2 linked regions of the Bradyrhizobium diazoefficiens genome follow. The protein of the gene in region 1 interacts with the protein of each later gene in a pairwise test. Links are inferred from orthologs where the notes say so. Each region holds a gene or a part of one and is shown on either strand. Other genes may lie near its edges. The genes, in order: JJB99_RS33150 and JJB99_RS02565.

Evidence for each region.
Region 2: the proteins of JJB99_RS33150 (region 1) and JJB99_RS02565 interact in binary tests that used the Escherichia coli proteins (3 or more experiments, as listed by UniProt). The link is inferred for Bradyrhizobium diazoefficiens from one-to-one orthologs.

What each region holds. Positions count from the first base shown.
Region 1 is NZ_CP067100.1:7,042,739-7,046,031, reverse strand. Bases 217-3,195 are described here. They hold JJB99_RS33150 (sulfate/molybdate ABC transporter ATP-binding protein), read left to right. Parts: upstream 217-1,178; coding sequence 1,179-2,213; downstream 2,214-3,195. Other genes in these bases: JJB99_RS33140 (DUF3734 domain-containing protein), read left to right, coding at 2,973-3,195; JJB99_RS33145 (CAP domain-containing protein), read left to right, coding at 2,394-2,894; cysW (sulfate ABC transporter permease subunit CysW), read left to right, coding at 278-1,189; cysT (sulfate ABC transporter permease subunit CysT), read left to right, coding at 217-268. Also shown: more of cysT, read left to right, coding at 1-216; more of JJB99_RS33140, read left to right, coding at 3,196-3,293. UniProt on the Escherichia coli protein: Part of the ABC transporter complex CysAWTP involved in sulfate/thiosulfate import. Responsible for energy coupling to the transport system.
Region 2 is NZ_CP067100.1:541,984-545,248, reverse strand. What follows is about bases 88-3,038. They hold JJB99_RS02565 (glutamate-5-semialdehyde dehydrogenase), read left to right. Parts: upstream 88-890; coding sequence 891-2,186; downstream 2,187-3,038. Other genes in these bases: JJB99_RS02560 (nicotinate-nucleotide adenylyltransferase), read left to right, coding at 2,203-2,847; proB (glutamate 5-kinase), read left to right, coding at 88-687. In the rest of the region: more of proB, read left to right, coding at 1-87; rsfS (ribosome silencing factor), read left to right, coding at 3,068-3,265. UniProt on the Escherichia coli protein: Catalyzes the NADPH-dependent reduction of L-glutamate 5-phosphate into L-glutamate 5-semialdehyde and phosphate. The product spontaneously undergoes cyclization to form 1-pyrroline-5-carboxylate.

The sequences.
Region 1 (3,293 bases):
CCTGCCCTCGCTCGCGCCGGCGCTGCTCACCGGGCTTGCGCTCGCCTTCGCCCGCGCGGTTGGTGAATACGGCTCGGTGATCTTCATCGCCGGCAATCTGCCGAATCTTTCCGAGATCGCACCGCTGCTGATCGTGATCCGGCTCTCCGAATTCCGCTACGCCGATGCGACCGCCATCGCGGTGGTCATGCTCGTCGTGTCCTTCGTCATCATCTTCGCCGTCAACCGGCTCCAGCGCTGGGCGCAGCGCCGGATTCCGGCGCGCTGAGGGCGGATCATGACGATGCAGATCGCAGATTCTCTCTCGCTGTCGTCGCCGGATGCGCGCGCACGTGCACACGCGGCCGCGGCGCGCGACAGCCTGCGCACCGAGCCGCGAGCGGTGCGCGCGATCATCATCGCGCTCGCGGTGCTATTCCTGTCCGTCTTCGTTGTGCTGCCGCTGGTCGTGGTGTTTGCGCAGGCGTTCTCGCGAGGCGCTCTGGCTTATTTCGCCGCACTCGCCGAGCCGGAAGCGTTGTCCGCGATCAAGCTGACGCTGGTGGTGGCGGCAATCTCGGTCGGCCTCAATCTCGTGTTCGGCCTCGTCGCCGCATGGGCGATTGCGAAGTTCGAATTCAGGGGAAAGACCTTCCTGATCACGCTGATCGACCTGCCGTTCTCGGTCAGCCCGGTGATTTCCGGCCTTGTCTTCGTGCTGCTGTTCGGTGCGCAGGGCTATTTCGGCAGCTGGCTGCGGGATCATGACATCCAGATCCTGTTCGCGGTACCCGGCATCGCGCTCGCCACCACCTTTGTCACGTTCCCGTTCGTGGCGCGCGCGCTGATCCCCTTGATGCAGGAGCAGGGCACGCAGGAGGAGGAGGCCGCGATCTCGCTCGGCGCCTCCGGCCTGCAAACCTTCTTCCGCGTCACGCTGCCCAACATCAAATGGGGCGTGCTCTATGGCGTCCTGCTCTGCAATGCGCGCGCGATGGGCGAGTTCGGCGCGGTCTCCGTCGTCTCCGGCCACATCCGCGGCGAGACCAACACCATGCCGCTGCTGGTCGAGATTCTCTATAACGAGTACCAGTTCGTCGCTGCGTTTGCGATCGCCTCGCTGCTGGCGATGCTGGCGCTGATCACGCTGATCGCCAAGACCATTCTTGAACGCCACCTCGACGAAGGACACGACGTCAATGACCATTGAAGTCAGAAATCTCGTCAAGACGTTCGGCAGCTTTAAAGCGCTCGACGGCGTCGACCTCAAGGTCGACAATGGCGAGCTGCTGGCGCTGCTCGGTCCCTCCGGCTCGGGCAAGACCACGCTGCTGCGGATCATCGCCGGACTCGACTGGCCGGATTCCGGCGACGTCTCCTTCAACGGCGAGGACGCGCTGGCGCAGGGCGCGCGCGAACGTCACGTCGGCTTCGTGTTCCAGCACTACGCGCTGTTCCGCCACATGAGCGTGTTCGAGAACGTCGCGTTTGGCCTGCGCGTACAGCCCCGCGCGGTCCGCAAGGATGAGTCCGCCATCCGTGTACGCGTCAAAGAGTTGCTCGACCTCGTGCAGCTCGACTGGCTCGCCGACCGCTATCCGAGCCAGCTTTCCGGTGGCCAGCGCCAGCGCATCGCGCTCGCCCGCGCGCTCGCGATCGAGCCGCGCATCCTGTTGCTCGACGAGCCGTTCGGTGCGCTCGACGCGAAGGTGCGGAAAGAACTTCGCCGATGGCTGCGCTCGCTGCATCACGAGATCAACGTCACCTCGATCTTCGTCACCCACGACCAGGAGGAGGCGCTGGAAGTCGCCAACCGCGTCGTGGTGATGGACAAGGGAAGGATCGAGCAGATCGGCTCGCCCGACGATGTCTACGAGACCCCGGCGACCGCGTTCGTCCACGGCTTCATCGGCGAATCCATCGAGCTCCCGGTGCAGATCGAAGGCGGCGTGATCAGGCTCGGCGACCGGCCGCTGCTGCTGGCAGCGGACGGCCTTGCGCCTGGCGCGTCAAGACTGTTCGTGCGGCGACATGACATGCTGGTCGGTCCGCCTGGCAGCGGCGCCTTCGAGGGCACGGTTCAGCACGTGCGCAATTTCGGCCCGGTGCAGCGCGCCGAGATCGGCCTGTCGGGCGGCGAAACCATTGAGATCGACGCCCCTCGCGACAAGGAACTGCGCACCGGCGACACCATCGGCCTCGAGCCCCGCCGCTACCGGATCTTTGCCGGCTAGAAATCTTCCGTCGTTCCGGGGCGCGCGTCAGCGCGAAGCCGGAATCTCGAGGTTATGGCGCAAGATTCCGGGTTCAGTGCTGCGTACTGCCCCGGAATGACAGCTACGATTTTCCTCAAAATTCACCTTTCAGCCACGGTTGGTATGCAACAACGGCCCCTCATTTGGGGGTCCCGATTCATGCGCGCTGCGGCCGCAATTCTCATTCTTTTGCTGCTCGCCGGCTGCGCCGGCAATGAGCCGCCGGTCCAGCAGCCGTCGATGTATGCCGATATGGCTGTGCCCGGCGCCCAGCTCGATGCGCAGGCCGCCGCGGTGATGATCTCGCAATACCGCCAGAACAACATGCTCGGTACCGTCGTGGTCGATCCCGATTTGATGCGGCTCGCCGAATCCCAATCCCAGGCCATGGCGGCGGCCAACAAGATGGACCATGACGTCCGCGCGCCCCTGGCCAAGCGCCTTGTCGCCGGCGGCTACCCCGCGACCGTGGCGGTCGAGAACATCTCGGCCGGCTATCATACGCTGGCCGAAGCGTTTTCCGGCTGGCGCGACTCGCCTCCGCACCGTGCCAACATGCTCAAGAGCGGTGTCACAAAACTGGGAATAGCGGCGAGCTATGCTCCGGGCACCAAATACAAGGTGTTCTGGACCATGATCCTGGCCTCGACGGAACGATAAGCCAGACTTGATGCCGGGATGCATTGACGCCGCCGCGAAACTGTCGCCACGGTGGCTTGCCATTGCTATTGTTCCCTTATGACCGATCATAGCCCGGAATCCGCCAGCGTCCCCGCGAATGCGCAACGCGTCCTGGTCCTCCAGGGCGGCGGCGCGCTCGGCTCGTACCAAGCCGGCGCCTATCAGGCGCTGTGCGGCTCCGGTTTCGAGCCGGAATGGGTCGCCGGCATCTCGATCGGCGCGGTCAACGCCGCCATCATCGCCGGCAACGAGGGCCACACCCGCGTCAAGCGCCTGAAGGAATTCTGGGAGATGGTGTCCGCGCCGGTGCCGTGGAAACCGATCGGCAAGAGCGACCACAGCCGCGAGCTGTTCAACTCGACCAGCGCCGCACTGATC
Region 2 (3,265 bases), 6.5 Mb from region 1 along the record:
GCCACCAACGAGATCCGCTACGGCGACAATGACCGCCTCGCCGCGCGCGTCGCCACCATGGCGAGCGCCGATCTGCTGGTGCTGCTGTCCGACATCGACGGGCTCTACGACGCGCCGCCGAAGAACAACCCGAATGCCAAGCTGATCCCGGTGGTGGAGAGCATCTCGTCGGAGATCGAAGCGGTGGCGGGAGACGCCGAGTCCGAGTTGTCGCGCGGCGGCATGCGCACCAAGGTCGAGGCGGCCAAAATCGCGACGACAGGCGGCACGCATATGCTGATCGCCTCCGGCAAGATCGAGCATCCCTTGCAGGCGATCGCCGACGGCGGCCGCTGCACCTGGTTCCTGACCCCCGCCAATCCCGTCACCTCGCGAAAACGCTGGATCGCCGGCTCGCTGGAACCGAAGGGCACGCTGACGATCGATGCCGGCGCTGTAACGGCACTGCGCGCCGGCGCCAGCTTGCTGCCGGCAGGCGTGATCAAGGTCGAAGGCCAGTTCGCCCGCGGCGATGCGGTGATCGTGCGCGGTCCCGATACCAGCGAGGTCGGCCGCGGCCTGATCGCCTACGACGCGGACGACGCCGAACGGATCAAGGGTCGCTCCTCAAAGGACGTGGTGGCCATCCTCGGCATCAGCGGGCGATCCGAGATGATCCACCGCGACGATCTGGTGGTGGGCGGGTAAGGCTGGGCCGTCATGCCCGGGCTTGTCCCGGGCATCCACGTTCTTTCGACTCCGCGGCGAGGGCGTGGATAGCCGGGACAAGCCCGGCCATGCCCAACGGTCCTGGTGACCCCTATCGCGAAGCCCAGCCATACCCTGCCCGCCCTTCGCAAAAGCGGGATTTCCGTGCTAGGACACCGCCTTAGCAGAAGGTTTTGACCCCCATGGCCGCCCCCCTCAAAGCCGTTGACGGCAATGCCGATCTCCAGGCGCTGATGTCCGATCTCGCCGCCAAAGCCCGCGCGGCCGCGCGCGTGCTGGCGCTGGCGCCGCCGGAGCAGAAGAACCGGGCGCTGGAAGCCATGGAGCGGGCGATCCGCAGCAACGCTGCGGCGATCCTTGCCGCCAATGCCGAGGACGTCGCCGAGGCCCGCGCCTCCGGCAATGCCACCTCCTCCTTCATCGACCGCCTGACCCTGACCCCGGCGCGCGTCGAAGGCATGGCCGAGGGCATCGGCATCGTGCGCGGCATCGCTGATCCCATCGGCGTCGTCATCGAGAGCTGGCAGCGGCCGAACGGCATGACCATCGAGCGCGTGCGCGTGCCGCTCGGCGTGGTCGGCGTGATTTTCGAGAGCCGGCCCAATGTTGCGGCGGATGCCGGCGTGCTGTGCCTGAAGTCGGGCAATGCCGTGATCCTGCGCGGCGGCTCCGACAGTTTCCGGTCGTGCCGCGCCATCCATGAATGTCTCGTCCAGGGCTTGCGCGAAGCGGGCCTGCCCGAAGCGGCCATCACGCTGGTGCCAACGCGCGACCGCGCGGCGGTCGGCATGATGTTGTCCGGATTGAAGGGCGCGATCGACGTGATCGTGCCGCGCGGGGGAAAAAGCCTCGTCGCCCGCGTCGAGCAGGAGGCGCGCGTGCCGGTGTTCGCGCATCTCGAAGGCGTCAACCACGTCTATGTCGATGCAAGCGCCGACCTCGCCATGGCGAAGTCGATCGTGCTCAACGCAAAAATGCGCCGCACCGGCGTCTGCGGCGCGGCCGAGACGCTGCTGATCGATCGCGCCGCTGCCGGCAAGAACCTGAAGCCGCTGGTCGAGATGCTGTTGGATGCCGGCTGCGAGGTGCGCGGCGACGACGCCGTGCAGAACACCGACGCGCGCGTCAAGCCTGCCAGCGACGACGATTGGGACACTGAATATCTCGACGCGATCATCGCGGCGAAGGTCGTCGACGGCGTCGACGGCGCGATCGCGCATATCCAGGCCCACGGCTCGCATCACACCGATGCGATCGTGAGCGCGGATGAGGCGCCGGCAAAAAAGTTCCTCAGCGAGGTCGATTCCGCGATCGTGCTGCACAACGCCTCGACGCAGTTCGCCGATGGCGGCGAGTTCGGTTTCGGCGCCGAGATCGGCATCGCCACCGGCCGCTTCCATGCCCGCGGCCCTGTCGGCGCCGAGCAGTTGACGAGCTTCAAATATCGCGTTCACGGCACCGGGCAGACGCGGCCGTAAAGTCGCAGGGCGGGCATTGAGCAACAATTTCGTCGCGCCGCGCTTCTTAGCGCAAGCGGTCCCGCCCCACACGGAGGGCATGCGCATCGGCCTGCTCGGCGGCTCGTTCAATCCGCCGCATCAGGCGCACCGTGCGATCAGCCAGTTCGCCTTGAGGCGCTTGCAACTCGATCGCGTCTGGTGGCTGGTGACGCCCGGCAATCCGCTGAAGGAGAACGGGACCCTGCATGAACTCGGCGAGCGCATGCAGGCCGCGCGCGACGTTGCTAATGATCCTCGGATCGAGGTGAGCTGTCTCGAATCCGTCATTCGCACCCGCTATACTATCGACACGATCAACACCTTGCGCCGCCGCTTCTCGGGCTTGCGCTTTGTCTGGATTATGGGCGCCGACAATCTCGCTCAATTCCACCGTTGGCAGCACTGGCGGCGCATCGCTGGCCAGGTGCCGATTGCGGTCATCGATCGCCCACCGCAGAGTTTTCGTGCCCTCGCCTCTCCCGCCGCCAGGGCGCTCGCGCGCTATCGCCTGCCGGAGAACAAGGCAGCCCTACTTGCGGATCGGCCGGCCCCGGCCTGGGTTTTCCTCACCGGATTGAAGTTGAACCTCTCCTCGACGGGCCTGCGGAACCCGGACGGGAGCTGGAAAGGTACCAAGTGAGACGGACCTTGCACATGGGGTGTGGGCTCCGGGCTCTCTGGCATATTGAAACCCTTAACCCCACATGATGTAGTGTAACCAGTGGGCGCTGGATTCGGCGTTCGCGATACAGTGAAAGGAATGGTCCCTGACCACATCTGTATTGTCCAAGTCAGCTTCGACAAAGTCTGTTTTACCCAAGGTTGCCAAGCCTACGCGTAAAACATCGACCCAAGCGGCCTTGCAGGCGCAACCCGACGCCGACAAGACGCTGAGCCTGATCCTCTCCCGCCTCGAGGACATGAAGGCGGAAGAGACGGTCACAATCGACCTTCGCGGCAAATCGGCGTACTCCGACTACATGATCGTCACCACCGGCCGGGTGAACCGGCACGTCGGCGCGATCGCGGACAACGTCACGAAGAGCCTCAAGGAAAAC